Regions from separate parts of the Mesobacillus subterraneus genome, predicted to be linked through region 3. Evidence: riboswitches for the same ligand, from Rfam matches in the RefSeq annotation. Region 3 holds a riboswitch; each other region holds the start of a gene.
What was found. A riboswitch is a leader RNA that binds a small molecule or an ion and turns the genes downstream of it on or off. The one in region 3 is predicted to bind lysine.

Region 1 (3,466 bases), 1.5 Mb from region 3:
CCCCAAAAGAGCTTGAGCAGCTGGGACTTGGTGCGATTTTACATGATGTTGGAAAAATGATGGTTCCAGAAGAAATTTTAGCAAAACCAGGCAAGCTGACTGCGGAAGAGTTCCAAGTCATAAAAGCCCATGCTGAGGATGGCTTTCAGATGCTCAGGAATATCCCGACCGTCCCGCTGATCGTGGCTCATTGTGCCTATCAGCATCACGAACGTTTGAATGGTGCAGGCTATCCGCGTGGATTGAAAGAGAACGAGATTCACTTATTTGGAAAGATACTTGGTGTGGCTGATGTTTTTGATGCGGTTACTTCTAATCGAGTATATCGTCCAGCGATGCTTCCGCATGAAGGGCTTGAAATCCTCTATTCGGGTTCTGGCAGTCTGTTTGATCCGAAGGTAGTCGATGCCTTCCGAAGATCGGTAGCAATATATCCAGCCGACCTTACCGTCATGTTAAGCGATGGGCGAAAGGGAGTAGTGGCTGAGCAGAATCCTCGGTTGAGTGAGCGCCCTGTTGTTCGTATACTGGAGGAAAACGGACGAAAAGTAGAACCATACCAGCTTGATTTGCAGTCGAACCTAAGCTTGATGATCGTCAGCTGTGATACGATTATTAAGTATGAGTATGCCGCTAATTATTAATTTTTTCAGGTGTGCAGGCACATCTTTCAATACTTTTTAGGCTAGTTCCCCCCTTTGAAGCATACATATAGCTTTAGAGGGGGGATTTATTTTGCCAAAATTCGGCCGGCGGCTGCCTCGGAAAGGGCCCTTGCCTTTCAGGTATGTATTCCTGCTGACATTCGTCTTTTTTTCCTTTTCAACAGCAGCAGGGCTGTGGATCATAGATAAAGGGCTCGAGCCCACATTAATGGATTATGCAAGATCTCAAACAAGAAAAATTGCTACGCTTGTAATCAATAAAGCAATCAATAAGAAGATTGCCAATGGCATGGATATTGATAAAGTAATTGAGTTTGTGCCAGTAGATAACGGAACGACCACTGTAGTGAAATTTAATACTGAAATCATCAACAGGGTAAAAGCAGAAACGACTAACATTGTACAGATGAATTTAAAAGAAGCTGAAAGAGGGAATCTCACCTCGCTTGAGTTGCTATCAGATGTCGAGCTTGTCACCGATGAGGAAGACAGGGAAGCAGGCATCATTTATTATGTTCCATTAGGGCAGGCCACCAATAATGCACTTCTAGGTAATATGGGTCCGAGGGTTCCGGTCAAGTTCAACGCGATTGGTGATGTGACTGCTGATGTAGTCTGGGAAACAGAGGAGCACGGCATTAACAATACACTGATCAATGTTTCGGTTAGGGTGAAGGTCAATGTGCAAATTATTATTCCTTTTTCGACTGAAGTAGCTACGGTTCAAGAAGACATTCCAATTGGCAGCTTCTACTACCCAGGAAAAGTACCTCAATTTTACAATGGCGGAGGATCTACAACACCAGCTATCCAGCTTCCCGGCGAATAAAAACAGTTGTCAAGTTAGCGATATTGTTATATTATAAAATCAATTGAATAATAAACCACATCATTCCGATGGGGTAGAGGCGCAGGATTCAATAGTAGGCTGTGTGAGGATGACAACGTTGATCACAGCTCAAAGGGAATTTTGCCGAAGCAATAGGAAGTGAGTCACATTTTTTATTGCTGGGGATACTTTGAACAAGAGTATCACTGTCATTATGGAGGTATATCCATAATGGGGAGCTACAGATCGTGATGGAGACACTAGTTGCTTATTAAGGGCAGCGATAGAATGTTCTCTATCGTTGCCCTTTTTTGTATTTTTTTAAAAGGAAGCAACTAAACTCTGTTCATGTAAAAGTTTCCCCCTGTCAAAAACAAGGAGGAGAAAGAAAGAATGGAAAACACAATTTTTTCATTGCTGCCGCCATTAGTGGCAATCTTAATGGTAGTGATCACAAGGCGAGTGCTGCTATCGCTGGGGACGGGCATCATCGCAGCGGCTTTTTTGCTAGCTGAATTTAATATCGCAGAAACATTTGCTATCGTGTGGGATGCGGCAAAAGCAATCGTTGTCGCAGATGGAGAACTGAACACATATAGCTTGTACATCATCCTTTTCTTATTATTATTGGGAACCATCACTGCATTCATTTCCATCTCAGGCGGAAGCCGCGCGTTTGGTGAATGGGCGATGAAGCGTGTTAAAACCAGAGTAGGCGCACAGTTAGTCGGCGCATTTTTAGGGATTATTATTTTTATTGATGATTATTTCAATGCTTTGGCAGTCGGCCAAATAACACGTCCGATTACAGACCGACAAAAGGTTTCGCGTGCTAAGCTTGCTTATTTGATTGACTCTACTTCTGCACCAGTCTGTGTCATCTCGCCGATTTCGAGCTGGGGTGCATACATTATTGCTTTGATTGGTACCATTCTTGCTGCTCATGGAGTTAGCGAATATACGGCTTTTTCAGCTTTCATGCAAATGGCGCCTATGAACTTTTACGCACTGGCAGCGTTAGCCATGGTCTTTATCGTTGCTCTTCGAAATATCGAAATTGGACCTATGAAAAAGCATGAAGAACGTGCGATCACTGAAGGAATTGTCGTTTCGCAGGACAAGCCTGTACCGGGAGAACTGAAGGATGACCTTCCTACAAGCACAAAAGGAACAGTTGGAGACCTTGTATGGCCGATTGTAGCCCTTGTCGCTGGAACTGTAGGTATGATGCTTTGGACTGGAGCAAGCGCTGTGGAAGGCAATGTTACCATCCTAGCGATCTTCGAAAACACAGATGTAACGAAGTCTCTTGTTACTGGCGGATTGCTCGGCCTAGCTGTTGCGCTGATTCTGTTTGTAAGGCAGGCAGTAGTTTTAAAAGGCGTTAATGCTAATGTTTTTAGCAAAGGGATTGTTGAGGGCATTAAGTCAATGCTCCCGGCTATTTATATCCTGGTCTTCGCATGGGTCATTGTTGATTTGATTGGAAGACTTGAAACAGGCAAGTATCTAGCTGGTATTGTTGAAAGCTCTAATATTAATACCTCATTCCTGCCGTTCCTGCTATTCCTTGTAGCTGGAATCATGGCTTTCTCAACAGGGACTTCATGGGGATCATTCGGCATCCTGCTTCCAATTGCCGGCGATATCGCTGCTGCAGCTGATATCACGCTCATGCTGCCAGCATTAGCAGCTGTATTGGCGGGCGCGGTTTTTGGTGACCACTGCTCACCAATATCCGATACGACGATTCTTTCATCAACAGGAGCTGGCGCGCACCACTTAGACCATGTCATGACCCAGCTGCCTTACGCATTGATTTCCGCTGCGATTGCATCTGCAGGATTCCTGGTCATTGGATTCACTGGCAGCACTTTAGGAGCACTTGCGGTTGTGGCAATCCTGCTCGTTGCTTTTGCTTTCATTTTTGGAAGCAAGACAACACAGGAAGAAGTGTTAAAAGAAAATCTTG
Region 2 (3,466 bases), 2.0 Mb from region 3:
TATGCAGTCGACAAAGGCTGGATGTGTGTACAGGTCTTTTTTATCCGTCAGGGAAAGTTGATCGAACGCGAGGTTTCGATGTTCCCGATCCACAATGAACCTGAAGAAGATATCCTCACATATCTGGGCCAATTTTACTCAAAAAATGAGCATTTCAAGCCAAAGGAAGTATTGGTACCAGAGGGCGTAGACCTGGAACTTGCGGAGGGGCTGCTTGAAGTGAAAGTCCTGAAACCGCAGAGAGGAAAGAAGAAAGAACTTGTCCACCTGGCGTCCAAGAATGCGAGTATCGCCCTCAAAGAAAAATTTTCGTTAATTGAGCGTGATGAGGAGCGAACCATTAACGCTGTTGAAAACCTTGGCAAGCAAATGGGTATCTACACCCCTCATCGCATTGAGTCTTTCGATAACTCCAATATCCAGGGGACCGATCCGGTTTCAGCGATGATTGTTTTCATCGACGGCAAGCCTGAAAAAAGGGAATACCGCAAATATAAAATTAAATCGGTCAAGGGACCGGATGACTATGAATCGATGAGGGAAGTCGTCAGGCGCAGATATACACGGGTCTTGAAGGAAGGATTGCCGCTGCCGGATTTGATTATCATAGATGGCGGAAAGGGACATATCGAGTCTGCACGTGATGTGCTTGAAAATGAGCTCGGACTCGATATTCCGCTTGCCGGTCTGGCTAAGGATGATAAGCACAGGACTTCTCAGCTGCTGTATGGTAACCCGCTGCAGGTAATCGAACTGGCGCGGAACAGTCAGGAGTTTTACTTGCTGCAAAGAATCCAGGATGAAGTCCACCGGTTCGCGATTACTTTCCATCGCCAGTTAAGAGGCAAAAGTGCGTTTCAATCCTTGCTTGATGATATTCCGGGAATTGGCGAAAAGCGCAAGAAGGCTCTGCTGAAGCATTTCGGTTCGGTGAAAAAAATGAGGGAAGCATCTGTGGAAGAGCTGAATGCTGCCGGAGTTCCAGCTAATGTTGCGGAGGAATTATATCAGAAATTACAGAATTAATGTAGCATTCTATTTTTAGGTGTGCTATAATTATGAAAATTTCATATAACTATCACTTTAGAGCATTAAAGTGTAGATAGAGGTGCGAACTTCAAGAGTAAAAGTCATGAGAATTGTAGGATTCATTGATGGACTTTGAAAGGGGATGTTCGCCGAAGTGGGGAAATACCTATCGATTTTCTCGCTGGTCCTTCGTTGAATAAACGCTGGATTGTCAAGATTGCCATCTTGGAGTGCTATCTCATGTTGCAGCGTATATCTACGTTAATTAAGCATTGGGAGCCACTTCCATTGCTTTTTCTGTTTTTAAGGGCATTTTAACAGATATGTGAAAGTCCTTGGGGAAAATACATATGCGGCGTGTCCATGAAACTCTATTAGAGGCAAAATAAAGAATGAAGAGGCAGGGGAAACGTATGGGATTGATTGTACAGAAATTCGGAGGAACATCGGTAGGCAGCGTTGAAAGGATCAGGAACGCTGCCAGCAGGACAGCAGAAGAACTGCAGAATGGCAACAATGTCGTCGTGGTCGTATCAGCAATGGGCAAAACGACGGACCATCTTGTTGACATGGCGAATGATATTTCCAGCTCGCCATCAAAGAGAGAGATGGATATGCTTTTGACAACGGGAGAGCAAATTACGATCGCGCTTTATTCCATGGCGTTGAAGCAAAATGGCATTGATGCTGTTTCCTATACCGGCTGGCAAGCAGGAATCAAGACGGAAGCCGTACACGGAAACGCCCGGATTGTCGATATCGACTCAGACAGAATTGCCCATGATTTAGAGAGTGGCAAGGTGGTTATTGTAGCGGGATTCCAGGGTGTGACCGATGAAGGGGAAATCACTACGCTTGGACGCGGCGGATCAGATACAACGGCCGTAGCCCTTGCGGCGGCTTTGAAGGCGGATAAATGCGATATCTATACCGATGTGACTGGCGTGTTCACGACAGACCCTAGATATGTGAAAAGCGCGAGAAAATTGCTGACTGTTTCCTATGATGAAATGCTCGAGTTGGCAAACCTCGGGGCAGGTGTGCTCCATCCGCGTGCAGTGGAATTCGCTAAGAACTATGGGCTACCACTTGAAGTAAGGTCCAGCATGGAAAAAGAAAGAGGTACGATCATCGAGGAGGAGAATGAATTGGAACAGAATTTAATCGTACGCGGTGTAGCGTTTGAAGATCAGATTACGAGAGTATCAGTCCTTGGAGTAAGTACTTCATTAAAAGGACTGTCAACTATATTTACCACACTTGCACATAACCACATAAATGTCGACATCATTGTCCAGAGCCGTACAGAAGCAGGGTTAGCCAATATCTCGTTCTCCATTAAAAGTAACGATCTCCCGGAAGTACTAGACGTATTGGAACGCAATAAAGAAACATTAAACTATCAAGCGGTCGAATCCGAGACCGTCCTGGCAAAGGTGTCGATTGTAGGTTCAGGAATGGTTTCAAACCCGGGTGTAGCTGCCAAAATGTTCGAAGTCCTTGAAGGAAATGGCATCCAGGTAAAGATGGTCAGCACATCTGAAATCAAAGTCTCGACCGTAGTTGATGAAAAACAAATGGTGAACGCAGTAGAATCATTGCATGAAGCATTTGAGCTATATTCAGGAGCGGTTAAGACAAATTAAGAGAGTGGAAATGAGTAAGGCTTTTTTATCCATTGAATCATCATGTCCGGAAAAAGTGATATTGCAATGTGTACGGCCACCTAAAAATGAAAATGTGCCCGAAATCCGAGAGTACAGAGAATCTCGGTAACATAAATGAGGAACATGTGCCCGAAATCGGAGAATGCAGAGAATTTCGGTAACATAAATGAGGAACATGTGCCCGAAATCCGAGAGTGCGGAGAATCTCGGTAACATAAATGAGGAACATGTGCCCGAAATCCCAGAATGCAGAGAATTTCGGTAACATAAATGAGGAACATGTGCCTGAAATCCGAGAGTGCGGAGAATCTCGGTAACATAAATGAGGAACATGTGCCCGAAATCCGAGAGTGGGGAGAATTTCGGTAACATAAATGAGGAACATGTGCCCGAAATCGGAGAATGCAGAGAATTTCGGTAACATAAATGAGGAACATGTGCCCGAAATCGAAGAGTGCAGAGAATTTCGGTAACATAAATGAGGAACATGTGCCCGAAATCGAAGAGTGCAGAGAATTTCGGTAACATAAATGAGGAACATGTGCCCGAAATCGGAGAATGCAGAGAATTTCGGTAACATAAATGAGGAACATGTGCCCGAAATCCGAGAGTGCGGAGAATCTCGGTAACATAAATGAGGAACATGTGCCCGAAATCCCAGAATGCAGAGAATCTCGGTAACATAAATGAGGAACATGTGCCTGAAATCGGAGAGTGCGGAGAATCTCGGTAACATAAATGAGGAACATGTGCCCGAAATCCGAGAGTGG
Region 3 (3,466 bases):
AGGCTCCGAGCTCTGTGAAAAGTCGGAACGCATCGAGCATTGACAGCTTCTGCTCTGGCACATAGCCATCGTGAGTTTCGCCCGGTTTTTTCCTAGTAACCGCGGCATGTATTCCCAGAACCGGGTCGACTGGTTCAACCGGCGAATCGGAACCTCCGGCACAAATGACGCCTGCTTCCATCAGGGTTTTCCAAGCGTAGGAAAGTTTGATTCTTTTTTCACCAAGACGTTCCTGAACCCAAGGGAAGTCACTTGCTATAAAACGTGGCTGAATATCCGCAATCCGGCTAGGCCCCTTCAGGCGTGGAATCAGTTCCTCCCGTAAAACTTGTGCATGAATCAGCCGGTCTCGATAAGCCGTTGCCGGGAATTGGCCCAGCACATCAAGAACATTTTCCAGTGCCTGGTCGCCAATTGTGTGGACAGCAATCGGCATATCCAGCTCGCGCGCCCCTTTCACGATTTCGTATAAATGCTCCTGATCATACATCGCATCGCCGTAATGACCTGGCGCATCACTATATGGTTCTGATAGCAGCGCGGTCCTCCGGCCAAATGCCCCATCGGCAAAAATCTTCACCGCACCGATTTGCAGCGTGTCATTGCCGTAGCCTGTGTACATTCCGGCTTCTTTCAGGTTTGATAAAAACTCATGGTTAATCAAGAGATTGCTGCGTAAGCCGAGCTGCTCTCCATTTAAAAGCTCATTAAATAGATTCCATGTTTTTTCAAGACCGCCAAGATAGAGCGGGTCATTTGTATGCACGCTGGTCAACCCTTTGCTCATCGCATAATTCATCGTCTGCCGCATCGCTTTTTTCCAGTCGTTGTACGAGCGCTCCGGGATATACTGTCGGACTAAATTTGCCGCTGACTCGAGGAACAGTCCGGTCGGTTGCTTCGTGATTTCATCGAGTACGATGGTTCCGCCCTCCGGAACCGATATCAACGGATGATAGCCGCTCACTTCGAGCGCCTTGCTGTTGACCAGGGTTGCGTGCAGGCACGTCCTTGTTAAAAATAACGGGTTGGCAGGAGCCACATAATCCAGCTCGGCAATCGTCGGAATTCCTCCGTCGGTAAAAAGGTTCTCATCCCAGCTGCTGCCGACAATCCATTCACCAGGTTCAAGCTGACTGGCTTTTCCCTTTATTTTTGCCAGCATTTCATGTTTGGTCGTGATTCCGACAAAGTCGAGATTGATGAAACTATCGGCCATGATTGATAAGTGAAGATGGCTGTCGATCAAACCCGGTGTTGCCGTCTTCCCTTCCAAATCAATGATTTGCGCCTGGCTGCCCCATTGCAGCACAATATCTGTTGAAATTCCCATATCAATAAAACGGCCATTTTCAATGACCACTGCTTGTACAATTGGATTGCGTGAATTGAATGTATAGATGGTTCCATTTTTGTAGATGGTTCTCAAGAAGATCTCCCCTTTGGATAAAATGTGAATGCCTGGGGAGCGCGTTTGGAGTTGATGGAAGGGGATAGTTGGTACGCTCTGGCATGCAAAAAAGCAATGACAGAAAATAACCTATCATTGCTTTTTACAATATACGTTATCCGCCATTTCGATCAGTAGTTCTCCATGCACAAAACCCCGCATGACAGTCTGCTCCTTGTTCAGAAAGCATCCCAGCAATAATCAGTCCGACCCTGATTATGCTTCGGCAAACAACCCTTTCAGCCACCATCAACGATTGTCTATCTCCGATGGTCTACTCTTGTTATTTGCTCCCCTACCTCACCGATCTGATAAGATCATATGAAATTAGGTTAATACTATCAAATTGTCCTATTTTAATCAAGATTCTAAAATGTCTTAAAATGTTCACAGTTTTTTAGTTGCTCCCATTTTAAAATGAAGAAGAAAGGAAGTGGAATATGTTATTAAAAGAAAGAACCAAACCAGAAGAATTGGTAATTCTGCAAGCACTTAAGCCTCGAATGGAACTGGAAGAGAAAGATGCGCAAAACCTATGGACCCTGGAGAAAGGCTATGAAGGTGAAGTTCAATTCGACTTATGGTTTACGAACCATCGAGTGGAGAGTCTCATTATCAACGACCTACGCCTTGAAGTGAATGGCACACTTTTTCAAATCGATTCGTTCGTGATTACGCAGGATCGGCTCCATCTCTTCGAAGTGAAAAATCTCGAAGGGGACTATTACCTGGATGGAGACAAATTCAAGACAGTTGCCGGGAACGAAGTTAAAAACCCACTCCATCAACTAAACCGTGCAGAGATCCTGCTAAAACAACTACTGAAGAATCTGGGCTTTTACATCCCTCTCGAACCCCACCTCATGTTCATCAACCCTGAATTCGCCCTTCTGCAAGCACCATTGAAATCCCCTATTATTTTACCAAATCAACTAAATCGCTTTATGGATAAGATGAATAGAACCTCTTCAAAATTAACGAGCAAACATTCCAAATTGGCTGAGACCCTTTTGTCATTGCATGTTAAGAAATCACCATATACTAGGGTACCTAGTTATGATTTGGAGATGTTGAGGAAAGGGGTTATTTGTGAGTCTTGCGGGGAGTTTTTGGAGAGTTATAGTAGAAATAAATACATTTGTAGAAACTGTAATTCTCTAGAATATATAGAATCAGTTGTGCTTCACTCAGCTAAAACCTTTCAGTTACTTTTTCCAGAACGGAAATTAACCACAACAGCTATCTATGATTGGAGCGATGGTCTTCTTCCAATTAAAGCTATTAGAAGAGTCTTTCAGAACAACCTTTCAGTCAATGGGGTGTTTAGCTCCACTTATTATGAGTAATGTAATACTAGAAGAATTGCCATGATGAATCAAATGGCAATTCTTCCTTTTTCGGGCACATGTTCCGCTTTCTTGTTACCGAAATCTTCTGCTCCTCCACTTTTCGGGCACATGTTCTGCTTTCTTTTTACCGAAATCTTCTGCTCCTCCACTTTTCGGGCACATGTTCCGCTTTCTTGTTACCGAAATCTTCTGCTCCTCCACTTTTCGGGCACATGTTCCGCTTTCTTCTTACCGAAATCTTCTGCTCCTCCACTTTTCGGGCACATGTTCTGCTTTCTTGTTACCGAAATCTTCTGCTCCTCCACTTTTCGGGCACATGTTCTGCTTTCTTGTTACCGAAATCTTCTGCTCCTCCACTTTTCGGGCACATGTTCCGCTTTCTTGTTACCGAAATCTTCTGCTCCTCCACTTTTCGGGCACATGTTCCGCTTTCTTGTTACCGAAATCTTCTGCTCCTCCACTTTTCGGGCACATGTTCCGCTTTCTTGTTACCGAAATCTTCTGCTCCTCCACTTTGCGGGCACATGTTCTGCTTTCTTGTTACCGAAATCTTCTGCTCCTCCACTTTTCGGGCACATGTTCTGCTTTCTTGTTACCGAAATCTTCTGCTCCTCCACTTTTCGGGCACATGTTCTGCTTTCTTGTTACCGAAATCTTCTGCTCCTCC

Region 1: it holds a riboswitch for lysine, as region 3 does, so the genes downstream of both, LC048_RS01530 (Na+/H+ antiporter NhaC family protein) here and LC048_RS18680 (amidohydrolase) in region 3, are expected to answer to the same signal.
Region 2: it holds a riboswitch for lysine, as region 3 does, so the genes downstream of both, LC048_RS04110 (aspartate kinase) here and LC048_RS18680 (amidohydrolase) in region 3, are expected to answer to the same signal.

Annotation. Positions count from the first base shown of each region.
Region 1 covers NZ_CP129019.1:329,132-332,597, forward strand. The annotation lists gene LC048_RS01520 (HD-GYP domain-containing protein) at 1-644, shown strand, start outside; gene yunB (sporulation protein YunB) at 736-1,494, shown strand; lysine riboswitch at 1,561-1,744, shown strand; gene LC048_RS01530 (Na+/H+ antiporter NhaC family protein) at 1,888-3,466, shown strand, end outside.
Region 2 covers NZ_CP129019.1:828,335-831,800, forward strand. The annotation lists gene uvrC (excinuclease ABC subunit UvrC) at 1-1,026, shown strand, start outside; lysine riboswitch at 1,096-1,273, shown strand; gene LC048_RS04110 (aspartate kinase) at 1,443-2,675, shown strand.
Region 3 covers NZ_CP129019.1:3,580,517-3,583,982, forward strand. The annotation lists gene LC048_RS18680 (amidohydrolase) at 1-1,429, opposite strand, end outside; lysine riboswitch at 1,578-1,756, opposite strand; gene LC048_RS18685 (nuclease-related domain-containing protein) at 1,891-2,796, shown strand.